3 regions of the Cytobacillus sp. OWB-43 genome follow, and region 2 is predicted to be linked to each of the others. Evidence: riboswitches for the same ligand, from Rfam matches in the RefSeq annotation. Region 2 holds a riboswitch; each other region holds the start of a gene.
The links. A riboswitch is a leader RNA that binds a small molecule or an ion and turns the genes downstream of it on or off. The one in region 2 is predicted to bind thiamine pyrophosphate.

Region 1: linked by a shared signal. The riboswitch ahead of thiW (energy coupling factor transporter S component ThiW) and the one ahead of U9M49_RS17470 (3-oxoacyl-ACP reductase) in region 2 are both predicted to bind thiamine pyrophosphate.
Region 3: linked by a shared signal. The riboswitch ahead of tenA (thiaminase II) and the one ahead of U9M49_RS17470 (3-oxoacyl-ACP reductase) in region 2 are both predicted to bind thiamine pyrophosphate.

The regions. Positions count from the first base shown of each region.
Region 1 is NZ_JAYEFF010000001.1:967,525-972,079, forward strand. Features, by position in the region: gene thiM (hydroxyethylthiazole kinase) at 1-431, opposite strand, end outside; gene thiD (bifunctional hydroxymethylpyrimidine kinase/phosphomethylpyrimidine kinase) at 431-1,237, opposite strand; gene thiW (energy coupling factor transporter S component ThiW) at 1,206-1,727, opposite strand; TPP riboswitch at 1,799-1,891, opposite strand; TPP riboswitch at 1,935-2,042, opposite strand; gene U9M49_RS04790 (shikimate kinase) at 2,172-2,678, shown strand; gene U9M49_RS04795 (hypothetical protein) at 2,728-3,561, opposite strand; gene U9M49_RS04800 (nuclease-related domain-containing protein) at 3,762-4,555, opposite strand, start outside.
Region 2 is NZ_JAYEFF010000005.1:140,211-144,765, forward strand. Features, by position in the region: gene U9M49_RS17460 (ABC1 kinase family protein) at 1-766, shown strand, start outside; gene U9M49_RS17465 (glycosyltransferase) at 884-2,419, shown strand; TPP riboswitch at 2,505-2,606, shown strand; gene U9M49_RS17470 (3-oxoacyl-ACP reductase) at 2,699-3,454, shown strand; gene U9M49_RS17475 (IclR family transcriptional regulator) at 3,677-4,438, opposite strand.
Region 3 is NZ_JAYEFF010000001.1:1,170,497-1,175,051, reverse strand. Features, by position in the region: gene U9M49_RS05720 (AbgT family transporter) at 1-642, shown strand, start outside; gene U9M49_RS05715 (GNAT family N-acetyltransferase) at 780-1,526, shown strand; gene trhA (PAQR family membrane homeostasis protein TrhA) at 1,649-2,284, opposite strand; TPP riboswitch at 2,621-2,730, shown strand; gene tenA (thiaminase II) at 2,853-3,542, shown strand; gene U9M49_RS05700 (MFS transporter) at 3,843-4,555, shown strand, end outside.

The sequences.
Region 1 (4,555 bases), on a different contig from region 2:
GCATCAACACCACGCGTTTTTGTATTCTTACCAATAAGAGCAGAAACTTCAGAAGCATTGCCGCGAATAATGGACACTTTTATTGTGCTAATTAGCTCTTTTGCCTTATTTGTGCGATAAGTGGTTGCACCAACACCAACTGGATCAAATATTACTGGGACCCCTTTTTTATTGGCAGTTTGTCCAGCTTTAATCATTGCCGCAAACATCGCATCATTAATAGTACCAAAATTAATTACGAGCCCATCTGCCATCATAGCCATTTCTTCTACTTCTAAGAGTTGGGTGGCCATAACAGGTGAACCGCCCATTGCTAGGGTCACATTTGCACAATCATTAATAGTTACTGTATTTGTTAAATGATGAATGAGTGGGGTTTGTTCTTGTAACTGCTGAAAGACTCTCTCAACTGCTTCACTTGAAATCGCCATTATCTTTCCTCCATCTTTGCTTTGTTGTATAACTCATAAAAATGATTTGTCGGACCATGCCCATGACCGAGTGCTAGGCTATGCTCAATCGCTATGGAAATATAATTTTTCGCAGACTGTATGGCCTCAATAAGTTCTTCCCCTTTTGCTAACCCAGCAGCAATGGCAGATGATAGAGTACAACCTGTACCATGGGTGTTTTTTGTCTCTACTCTTCGACCATTAAACCAGTTGAAACTTTGTCCATCCCATAATAAGTCATTCGGTTCTCCTTCTAAATGTCCACCTTTTAATAAGACGGCTTTTGGCCCTAATTCATATAATTTTTTACAAGCTTGCTCCATATCATCAACCGTGCGAATTGTCATACCCGAAAGTACTTCAGCTTCAGGAATGTTTGGCGTAATTACAGTCGCAAGTGGTAACATTTTCGCTTTTAATGCTTCAATAGCTTGTTCCTTTAAAAGATGATGTCCACCTTTTGAAACCATAACAGGATCTAACACAATCACTTTTGGACTATAATGATTTAAACGGTCTGCGACGATTTTTACAGTCTCACTAGATGACAACATCCCGATTTTGACAGCATCAACTTGGATATCATCAAACACAGCTTCTATTTGGTCTTTTATAATATTGATTTCTATATCCTGTACCGAACGTACCTCTACTGTATTTTGAGCGGTAATCGCCGTAATGACGGACATGCCAAACACACCATTGGCGGAAAAAGTTTTAAGATCTGCTTGAATCCCAGCTCCTCCTCCTGAATCAGAACCTGCGATCGTTAATGCTGTTTTCATTGATGTAACCTCCAATAGCTTTATTCTTAATTAATACTCTTAATAAACCATATCCTAAAATTGCTCCAGTAAACGAGCTCACCATAAATGCTGGTAGGAATCCGAAAAGGGTTGCTTCTTGTCCTAAAAGTAATGTACTAATCGGATAAGTCGCTACTGCCCCTATCATTCCTGTTCCAACGACTTCACCTAGTGCTGAGAAGCCAATTTTTTTCGTTTTTTGATAAAGGAACCCTGCAAGTAATGCGCCAATCATACTCCCGGGATAGGCAAAAACACTTCCAGTCCCCATCATATTTCTCAATGTAGATGAAAGAAACGCTTGACTAACGGCATACCATGGTCCAAGAAGTACAGCAGATAATACATTCGCCAAGTGCTGAATCGGAAAAATTTTCGCTATTCCAATCGGAATAAAAATGAGACTACTCGACACAGTAGTGATGGCTGCAATCGTTGCCGTCATCGTCATTTTTTGGATTTTATTCATAGACCTTTCCTCCTTTCGATAAAAATAAAAAAGCCGCTATTTTGAATAAGCGGCTTTGGTCATCATGATATGTATGACGTCACTCGCTTCCCTACGCTAGTATTAACTAGATCAGGTTCAAAGGGTTCATCTCAGCCAAGTATTTGGCACCCCTAGCATTTATTCATATATAAAAAAAATCCTCTACTTCCAAAAGGAAGCGAGGACGACTACATCGACACACTTCCCTCCACTGGTACAAACCAGATCAGGTTCAAAGGGTTTTGAACGGCATTCAATCTCAGCCTCTATGTGAAGGCACCCCCAGTGAAAACTTATAACATATGATGCACTCAATATAACATGAAATGATAGAAATGAAAATAAAAAACATTGGATAGAAACGATGTTGCGACATAAAACGTTATGATATGATATTTTATATAACATTCAGGAGGACAGTCTATGGAAGATAAGAGTATTGTACTTATTGGGTTTATGGGGGTCGGTAAGACATCCATAGGAACGGAATTAGCTAAGAAATTACAGTGGGGTTTAATCGACACGGATGAACGCATTGAACAACAGTTTGGGATGTCAACTTCAAAAATTTTCCTTGATCATGGTGAAGAAATTTTTCGAAAAGCTGAAAGCGAATTGATTGAACAACTATCTGCCGAAGAAAAACAGATTCTTTCATTAGGCGGCGGCGCCTTTTTAAACAGTAAGAACCGCGAAATTTGTTTACAAAACAGTACCGTTGTCCTTATCGAGCTCTCATGGGAAAATTGGCTCGATCGATACCCATTGATTAAAGATACAAGACCGAAATTGAATGGTCTTTCTACTGACGAAATGTATCATCTCTACAAAGAAAGACAAGCTCATTATCAACCATATCATCTAAAAATCAATGTTGACGGGAAAACAGCTGAAGAAGCTGCTGAATTGATTGTTAGTGGGATAGGATAAAGCTTGTGATGATTATGGTTATAGTTCATTAGAATATTTCTTTTACTATCTAAGTAATTCGCATTATCCTAAACGAATTTATGAAAGCCGGGCACTCCCTTGCTCGGCTTTCATTTGTGTTTGGTTCTAAATAAATTGCTGAATAACTCCCTTTTTGTGAGGCGGTTATCTCTGGTTTTCTTTCTGAGTGACTTGCTAAACCCTTTTGCGAGGCGTTCATCTCTGGTTTTCTTTCTGAGTGAATTGCTAAACTTTTTTGCAGGGCACTCATCTCTGATTCTCCTTTTGAGGGACTTGCTAAACCCTTTTGCGGGGCGCTCATCTCTGGTTTTCTTTCTGAGGGACTCGCTAAACCATTTTGCGAGGCGCTCATTTCTGGTTTTCTTTCTGAGGGACTTGCTAATCCCTTTTGCGAGGCGCTCATTTCTGGTTTTCTTTCTGAGTGACTCGCTAATCCCTTTTGCGGGGCGCTCATCTCTAATTCCCCTTCCGAGTGACTTGCTAAACCCTTTTGCGAGGCGCTCATCTCTAGTTTTCTTTCCGAGGGACTTGCTAATCCCTTTTGCGAGGCGCTCATCTCTGGTTTTCTTTCTGAGGGACTTGCTAACCCCTTTTGCGGGGCGCTCATCTCTGATTCTTCTTCCGAGTGACTTGCTAATCCCTTTTGCGGGGCGCTCATCTCTGATTCTCCTTTTGAGTGACTTGCTAAACCCTTTTGCGGGGCGCTCAGTTCTGGTTTTCTTTCTGAGTGACTTGCTAAACCCTTTTGCGGGGCGCTCATCTCTGATTCCCCTTCCGAGTGACTTGCTAAACCCTTTTGCGGGGCGCTCATCTCTGATTCCCCTTCCGAGTGACTTGCTAACCCCCTTTGCGAGGCGCTCATCTCTGATTCTCCTACTGAGTGACTTACTATCCACTTTTATTGTGATGTTATATAGATTTTTTTTGTGCACAAAGTCCTTTGTTCAACATATAACTGCTTACTAATAGATTGACCCCATCAGAATACATTTCAATCTATAAGATACTGTCACTTCTCTTCATTACTAAATAATTCAACTGTTTCTTCGGTTTTAAAACCCATTAATGATAATAAAAATAATTTCCACCACCATTAAGTGTATATTTCTCTTGTAAGAATCGTTGTATTGCGGAACTACTTATTGCTCCACCACACCAATCATAAATCGCCGTCTTTGTTACTTTTTCTGATGGAAAAAGAATAATAAAGTCATTGATTGCTTCACTTAATGCATCACAAGATGAAATGTTCCTCCTACATTTTGAGCAATGAAATTTGCGCAAACTCGCTCGCTTCATCTGCCCACCGCACTCTCGACAAACCACTCCTTTTACCAAATCCTCCGTACAATATTCGATTTTTCTAGCGTAATTCTTTTCTTCTTTATGATGACTCAAAAAAGTGTGAACAATTTTTGTATGAAATGGAGAGTGTTGAATGTCCATTTGATTTAGTTCTCTTAATAATCGTGGAATTTGCGGTGGAAGAATAACATTTTGTTTCTTTGTACGGTCATATAACATAAACTCGGGATGGACAAAAACAAGTAGATAATCAAATGCAATGTTTAATTCGTGCTTAGTAAGGAATTGGTGTAGGAGGGTTTCATTTCTTTGGATTTGTAGAAGGGGATTTTTAATTTCCTTGTTTGTTGGTGAATACCATTTAGTGTCCTGAACCAAAAAATCACCACTATAATTTTTCACTTCGAAAGCAATGAGTTTGTGAGGAGTTAAACAGAGAGCATCAATTTGGAAGGATGTATGATTAATTTCTAGCAATACATCATAAAGAATGGGGAATTTTGGTGAAAGTTGCTGCAAATCATCTCGCCATTTACTTTCTCCTTCATATC
Region 2 (4,555 bases):
CATGGATTTTGGTATGGTTGGACGTTTAACTGAGGATATGAAAGAAAATTTAGCATCATTAATTATTGCCATGTTGCGGCAAAGTACCGATGGAGTCATTAAAGCCATCACTAAAATGGGTATTGTCCAAGATGATGTCGATGTTGAACTTTTAAAAATTGATGTTGATTTACTAAGAGAGAGATATTATGATATTCCGTTTAGTGAAATATCAATTGGCGAGGCAGTTAATGATTTGTTTTCCGTTGCCAATCAACATCATATACATATCCCAACAAACTTAACATTAGTGGGAAAAACATTGTTAACAATGGAAGGTATTGTTGAAAAACTTGACCCTAATATAAGCATATTAAAAATTGCTGAGCCTTTTGGTAGACGATTAATTATTAATAAATATCGACCTGATCATTTGGCGAAAGATTCGCTAGCTCATATCGGGGAGTATTTTGATATTCTAAAGGAAGCGCCGTATAATTTGAAAGATTTGATTGCCCTTATCAAAAAGGGAAAAATCCCGCTCGAACTGAATTTGCCAAACAGTGAAAAATTTCTAACGAGAATTGATCGTATCAGCAACCGGCTAGCATTTAGTATCGTGTTGCTAGCATTTTGCATTATAATGGTGGGTTTAATTATCGGTTCCGCCCTTGGCAGGCAATCATCTCTCCTATGGAATATACCAGCAGTAGAAATCGGCTTCGTCATTGCGATATTAATGTTCTTATTTCTTATATACACCATCATTAGAGCAGGGAGATTCTGACGACTCTCTGCTTTTTGTTTTGGGTAGAATTTTTCTGATTTCACTACACAAGCAATTCATGGTGAGAATATAGTGTAGAGAGGTGAACGGTTTTGTCAATAAACGTTAATGTTGCTTATGGTTAATACAAAAATTCTCATTGGCAGTCCAATTAATCAAGAACCCGATATTTTAAAAGAGTTTCTGCTATCCTTAGCCAATTTAAAAACGGATACAATGGAGATTCATTATCTTTTCATAGATGATAATCAGAATGAAGAATCAAGTAGACTACTACGTCATTTTGCCAAATGGAAGAAAGATGTTGCGATTTTATCCGCAAAAGAAGATAGTATCTATATTCGTACCGACTTTACCCATTTCTGGAATGATGCTCTCATCTGGAAGGTTGCTCGCTTCAAAGATATGCTTATTGAGCAGGCGAAATTTGAAGAATTTGATTATTTGTTTTTAATTGACTCTGATTTGCTTTTACACCCGAATACCCTTCATACACTTATTTCCACGAAAAAAGAAATTGTTTCAGAGGTATTTTGGACGGCTTGGCAAGAGGGGACAATTCCTTATCCGCAGGTGTGGTTAACAGATGAATATACCCACTGGAGACAGGCGGATGAAGGTGCCATAACAGACGAAGAAAAGGCCGTTCAAACCGAGGCTTTTATTCAACAGTTACAAACTCCAGGTGTTTATGAAGTAGGAGGATTAGGTGCGTGCACGCTAATTAGCAGGAAAGCTTTGTTAGCAGGTATTCATTTTAGTAAAATTAAAAATCTCAGTTTTTGGGGAGAAGATCGACATTTTTGTGTGAGAGCTGTGGCATTAGGACTGGATCTACATGTAGACACACATCTGCCAGCTTATCATATTTATCGTTCTTCTGACCTTACAGGCATACCCGCATTTAAAGAAAAATGTCAGTATGCTTATAGCGAACTACCTATTTATCCAGAAAAAGCAGAAAGCCATCAAATTCGCTTATCGATGATTGTGAAGAATGAAGAAGGTCGTTATTTACAAACGATGTTAAAGAAAGTAAAGCCATTTATCGATGAAGCTGTGATTATAGATGATGCTAGTACTGATCAGACTATATCGATTTTCTTGCAAGAACTAAAAGGTATGCCAATTAAATTGGTCAAGAATGCAAGCTCCCAGTTTGCCAATGAAGTGGAACTAAGAAAACAACAGTGGTTAGAAGCAACGAATGGTTTTTTAGGTTGGGTATTAAATCTTGACGCAGATGAATGGTTTGAGGAGAGTTTTATTGATTATATTGATGACTTTGTTAAACAGGATACTATCGACCTGTACTGTTTTAGACTGTATGATATGTGGGATGAAGACCATTATCGTGAAGATGAATACTGGCAAGCACATTTCTTATACCGTCCATTTCTAGCAAGAGTTAGATCAACCTTTCAGCCTGTCTGGAAAGAAACACCACAGCATTGTGGGAGATTTCCAGAAAACATCTTCCAACTTACCCACAGTTTATCCACAATACGAGTCAAGCATTTAGGCTGGGCAAAAGAAAAAGATCGATTAGAAAAATATGAGAGATATAAGCTGCTTGACCCGAATAGCCTCTATGGTAATGAGAAACAATATGAATCGATTCTAGATAAGAATCCCCGTTTAAAACAATGGTGAGAAACATAAAGCAAATGGTCAGTTTCGAAATGAACTTCGATTCATAGCTAGGAAACTATTTGTATGCTAAACTAAAAATAATTAAAAATTGTTGCAGGGGGACTCAGAAAATGAGTTGAGAAGGTTAAAACCTGACCCTTAGAACCTGTTCGTTAAGACGATCGTAGGGAGCATCTTCCAACTATATGCATATGTATGGTAGGCTCTCCATTTTCGGGGAGCCTTTTGTTTTGTTTCCCTGAACATTTTTAATTACATCTATTGAAAAGAGGGAATAGCGTGAGAGAAGAAGTCGTGTTAGTAACAGGAGCAAGTCGTGGATTAGGAGCTGCAATTGCTGAAAAGTTTGGTAAGGAGGGCTACAAAGTAGTCGTTAATTATTTTAATAATAAAGAAAAAGCAGATGCAGTAGTTGAAAAAATCGGACAAGATCGTGCATTTGCTATCCAAGCTGATGTAAGAGATCATCAAGCAGTAAAAGCAATGGTAGCAGACACAATTGCTCATTTTGGTCGCTTGGATATCGTTGTAAATAATGCATTAGTTCAATTTAAATTTGATCCTGTGGCACAGGCGAAAGTAGAGGAATTATCTTGGGCTAGCTATCAAACCCAGTTTGAAGGCGCGATAAAAGCAAGCTTAAATGTTGTTCAATCTGCTCTTCCGGCTCTAAAGGATTCACAGCAAGCCCGTGTGATTGGTATTGGCACGAATCTTTACCAGAACCCAGTCATTGCCTACCATGAATATACAACAGCCAAAGCGGCATTAATTGGCTTTACACGCAATATGGCCAAGGAGCTCGGACAGTATGATATTAATGTGAATATGGTTTCCGGTGGATTATTAGAAACAACGGATGCAAGTGCTGTTACTACCCCTGAGGTATTTGCGATTGTGGCTGATAACTCTGCTATCCGCCGTGTGACAAAACCAGAAGACGTAGCGGAAGCCGTTGTTTTCTTAGCCTCTCCAGGCGCTAGAGCGATTACGGGACAAAATCTAGTCGTTGATCATGGATTGACGATGAACTAAGATAAAAAAGGTCGTCATCTTTGTTTATGGCGGCCTTTTTCAATAAATGGACTTATTTTGTAGGTTGATAAATCAGTAAAGAGCTTATATCAGCAAATGTGAGACTAAGTCGAAGCTAAACTCCAATTTATTCGCAGAAAAGGATATTTTTAAAATAATAACTTAATTTTCTCACTAGTATTTTATTCTACTAGATGTTAAAACGGTCGATTGAACGTTCAATCAGTATTGTTCAATTTTTCCTTGTTTATATCGATAGCCAAACATAGAAGATGCTTGTAGGTGAAACTTCCGCAGTTGCTTGCTCATCGGATCCGATGCTTCCTTAGGCATCTTATCGTTAAATCCAACAACTGTCACTGCACCGAGTAATTGATTCTGGTAGTCTAGCAAAGGGACGGAAGCCGAAGAAATCGATGGAATTAAAGGTTCGGTAGCGAAGGAGATTTTCGATTGTTGAATCATTTGCCATTCTGCGTTATCGATCGCTTCCCCGTCTCCTAGCCAATCTTTTGTCAGTACTGGGTTTAAGAAACTTAAGAAAATCTTCCCTGCGGCAGATGTTGGTGGTAAGCTTCCGCCTAGTTGTGTACCAATATGAAGTGGTTCATTCGAATGACAAATCTTTGTCGTAATAGGTCCGTTGTTTGTCCATAATGAAAACGAAACGGTGCAGGAAGTAAGCGAAGAAAGTTCCTGCATATACGGAGTGATTGCATCGGCAATATCACGACTACCAAAGGCGGCTGTACCATATTGAATCAATTTGCTTCCAAGATAATACAGGTTTGTCCCTTTTTCACGATAGAGCATGTTCAATTGCGTAAGTGTATTTAAATATTTATATAAATTACTTTTCGTAATACCGGTTTCTTCTTGAATGGTTGAGAATTTCATTGGGGTATCTTTTTGATAGATTAATTCGATGATAGAAATGCCTATTTGCAAGGATTGTATCATCGTACTACTTTTTTGTATTTCCATGTATGTAACTCCTCAATATGCTAGTCATGTTGAATCCTAATTTATCAGAAACTACATCAAACAACAACCTTCCTTTAGAGGATTGGTAGGATATCCCTATAAATTCAGTATATATAA
Region 3 (4,555 bases), on a different contig from region 2:
ATGATTCCTTCCCCATTTTTAAGTGGAATTATCCCAATTGTTTTATTATTCTTTATAACGATGGGAACAGCATACGGAGTAACAGTAAAGAAAATCACAAAAAGTGCTGATATTCCAAAGTATATGGCAGATTCGATGAAAGATATGGCAGGCTATATCGTCCTTATATTTGCTGCGTCACAATTTATTGCTTATTTTAACTGGTCCAATTTAGGTACTTGGATTGCAGTCAATGGTGCGGAATTCTTATCTTCCATCAATTTAACTGGTATTCCTGTTATTATTGGATTTATTATTTTCGTCTCTATTCTGAATTTATTAATCTTTAGTGGGTCTGCTCAATGGGCATTATTAGCCCCAATTTTTATTCCATTGTTTATGTTACTTGATTATAACCCTGCTTTTATCCAAGCAGCGTATAGAATTGCCGATTCAACTACAAATATTATTACACCACTAAATCCGTATATCCTTGTAGTTCTTGCTTTTATGAGAGAATACGATAAAAAAGCAGGTTTAGGCACGCTTATTTCCTTAATGATTCCTTATTCAATGGTTTTCTTAGTAATTTGGGTAGTCATGCTATTCATTTTTGGATTATTCGGTATTCCGATTGGACCCGGTATCGAAATGTATTTGTAATAATGCGGTGTTGTTGCCCGAACATAAATGTTCGGGCTTCTTTATTTGTGAAAAATGATAAAATAGATAGAGGTATTTTTTTACCGTAAGGAATTAATCGTTATACTTAAGGGCTATAAGTAGGGGAGAGATGGTCAGTGGTTAGTTTCAGAGATATACATCATGATGGTAATTTAATAGCAGAAAAAGCCAATTTTGATCACTATGGCACAAAACAGTTCTATTTTAAATATGATGCAAACTTTATCCAATTTAAAATAAATCCTAGTTTGCAAGATTTTCAACTGGCACAAATGTATTTGGAAGACTATCAGAAAGAGCATAAACAAGAACATTTGAAGTTTTATTTACCAGCAGACGAAATGATTCAAGAGGATGTTTTATTATACCTTTATCAACAATTCTATACGATCGGGTGTCAGGAGTTATATGAAATTAACCCTCTTCAATTTATCTATAAAGATAGAAAGAACGAAATCGTGGTTGAGGAAGTGACAAATGATAATTTAGGAGAATATCTACAATTGCAGAGAAACTTTGATCTAGATTATGGTGAGGAATATGTGAACCTTAATAGAAGCATGCATTCCTATCATCATAATGCAAAAGATACATTACAGTTACTCGCATATGATCATGGTGTGCCAGCAGGTTCATTACAAGTATTTTTTAATAAGTGTACAGCTGAAATTGATAATGTAGGTGTGTTACCAGCTCACCGATTAAAGGGGATTGCTGCAAGCTTGCAATATGAAGTAATGAAGCGATTTAGCAATCATAGGGTTATACTTGTAGCCGACAGCAATGACACGCCAAAGGATATGTATCGTAAACAAGGGTATAAAAAATTGAGCTTTCGCTATGAAGTAATGAAGTTATTATAAGTAGTAGTTTATTATTAATATAGAACAAGTAATGTGATAAAAACTCTACAAACTGATATTAATAAATCTGCAGGTGGTGAGAGTAGCCATCTGCAGATCATTTATAAAGAGGTAAATTTTGATCAAGGTAAAAGCGAGAGAACAGCAAAAAAATGCATAATCGAACCAGCAAGAACAAAAACATGCCACAATGCGTGATGGTACTTAAATCCTCTCCATACATAAAATATTGAACCAGCAGTGTATAGAACGCCACCGATAATGAGGAAAATCATTCCTTGTGTAGGTAAGTGTGTAACCAGAGGCTCCCAGGCAAATATAATTAGCCAGCCCATCAAAACATATAGTAATGTCGAGAAGACTAAAAACTTTTTAACAAAAAAACATTTGAAAACTGTTCCAGCAATTGCTAGCCCCCATACAAGACCAAATAAGGTCCATCCTAAGGTTCCTTTAACTGTTATAAATAGAAACGGTGTGAACGTTCCAGCAATAAAAAAGTAAATGGAAGAATGATCGAGAATCTCAAATACATCCTTTGCTTTTCCAGCAGGTAAACTATGTAGCAAAGTTGATGAGAAATATAAAATAACCATCGTTGTACCAAAAAGAACAAAGCTGACAATATGCCAAGCTGTTCCATATAAGGATGAGAAAACAGTTAAAATGACGAGAGCCGCAATACTTAATAGCGCACCGATTCCGTGTACGATCGCGTTGGCGATTTCTTCTCCCTTTGAAAAAATATGTGTTTCCAAGTAGTATTCACCCATTCTTTATCCAAAATCATAATTCTAGTATAAACATTTTTTTAGCTGATAAAAAGTCGTAAGCTTTCATTATAAAGAAAAACTTCACTAGGCGAAGAGGGTGGAGAGTGTAAATGCATGGAGAATATTTGGAGTTATCCATCCTTGAGTCAATGCCAATTTAAGCCGCGGTGTTAGATCAGTTGAAGTGTTTAGGTAACGACAGCATTCATCCAACTTGTTCATAATCGTTACTGAAAGAGAAGCTTGACATTGCTCAATTCCTAAACTTGCAGTTGACATTTATTGATAAGATGATAACATAACTTTGAAAGCATAATTGAATAAATCCACTAGGGGTGCCTTTAAAAGGCTGAGATTAAAGTGCAATAACTTTAAGACTCTTAGAACCTGATCTGGTTGATACCAGCGTAGGGAAGTGGCGTATATCAATTTAGTTAACGTTATAACTATAACTAAATGAATGATGTATACAGTAACCACTTTCTTATAGGAAGTGGTTTTTCGCTTTTCTGGATTTTTTATGCTCGATAAAAAAAGAGAAGAGGTAGAAATGATGACAACAAAAGAAACGTTTACACAATCGTTAAGGAAAGAAGTACATGATATATGGGAAGCGAATTTTGAACACCCTTTCGTTAAAGGAATTGCTAAGGGAGATTTACCAATTGAGTGTTTCCGCTTTTATGTGTTACAAGATTCTTACTATTTATCACATTTTGCTCGTGTGCAAGCAATCGCTGCTTCTAAAGCAGAGAATTTATATATGACCTCAAGAATGGCCTCGCATGCGCAAGGTACCTATGAAGCTGAACTAGGGTTACATAACAAATTTATGGAGGTATTAAAAGTTTCTGAAGAAGAGTTAAACCAGTTTAGACCCGCTCCTACTGCCTATGCATATACATCCCATTTATATCGTGTAGCAGAGACAGGCACAGTTGGCGAGGTCATCGCTAGTTTGCTTCCGTGTTATTGGATTTATTATGATATTGGGCAGAGCTTTAAAGGGGCAAAACCAAAAGAAGAAATCTATCGTACCTGGATTGATACATACGGTGGAGAATGGTTTGTTAAACTTGTACTTGAACAAATTCATCATCTTGATCGGCTTGCTGAAATTGCATCTGAAACAGAAAAAGAAAAAATGAAAATGGCATTTACCATTAGCTGTCAATATGAGTTAGCTTTTTGGGAAATGGCTTATACCCAAGAAAAGTGGTTAAGTGATAAAACATATGCATAAAACTTCATAAATGAAAGCGGGAATAGTGTTAACAGAATAAGGTTAGTTCATACTAACTCAATTCTGTTAACATCATACCCTTTATAATCGTTGTAATATCAGGTTTGTTATGCAATTAAGACAGTTTGCCATATCGGATTTTCCTAAAAAAGAAGTTAGATCTTCACCAACTACTCATCTAGTCAATAGAAATGACTTCTACTTCTCCACCCTCATAGACATATAAACTTCCTATATATATATAAAGACAATAAGCGTATAATGAGAGACGAATGTTAAATTGAGGAAGGCGTTTAAATAATGAATAAACAACAAAGTAAGTACAGATGGGTTGTATTTGGTGTTTTACTTTTAGCCTATTTATTTATGGTTAGTCAAAGAACAGCACCTGGTTTAATTACTGATCAATTAATGGAAGAATTTCATTTAACTGCAGCAACGATTGGGCTGATAACGAGTATTCAATTTTTTGCTTATGCTGGATTGCAAATTCCCATCGGATTATTCTCTGATAGATTTGGTCCAAATGTATTTCTAGTCGCTGGAACGCTGCTAAACGGACTAGGTACCATCCTCTATAGTTCGGTAGATAATAGTTATATGCTTATCTTTGCTAGGCTATTATGTGGAATTGGCGATGCTACTATTTGGGTCAATTTAGTTCTTGTATTGAGCATTTGGTTCAAGCAGCAGGAGTTTTCGATGCTAGTGGGATTTGCTGGAATGACAGGAAGTTTAGGTTTCTTATTGGCAACAGTTCCTTTTAGTTCGACCATTTCTCTATTAGGGTGGAGACTTCCATTTTTAATTGTTGGCATCGTAATATTCACCCTCGGTATCGGACTCTATGTTGTTTTAATAAAATATCCTAAGAAGAAATTTCAAATGGAAGAAGAAAAAAATCAAAAAGAAACAAATGAACCGTTATTAGTCATCATAAGAAGATTACTAGTCAATCGCCAAGCTTGGGCGACATTCCTTTGTCATTTTGGTGTAGTAGGCACATATATTGG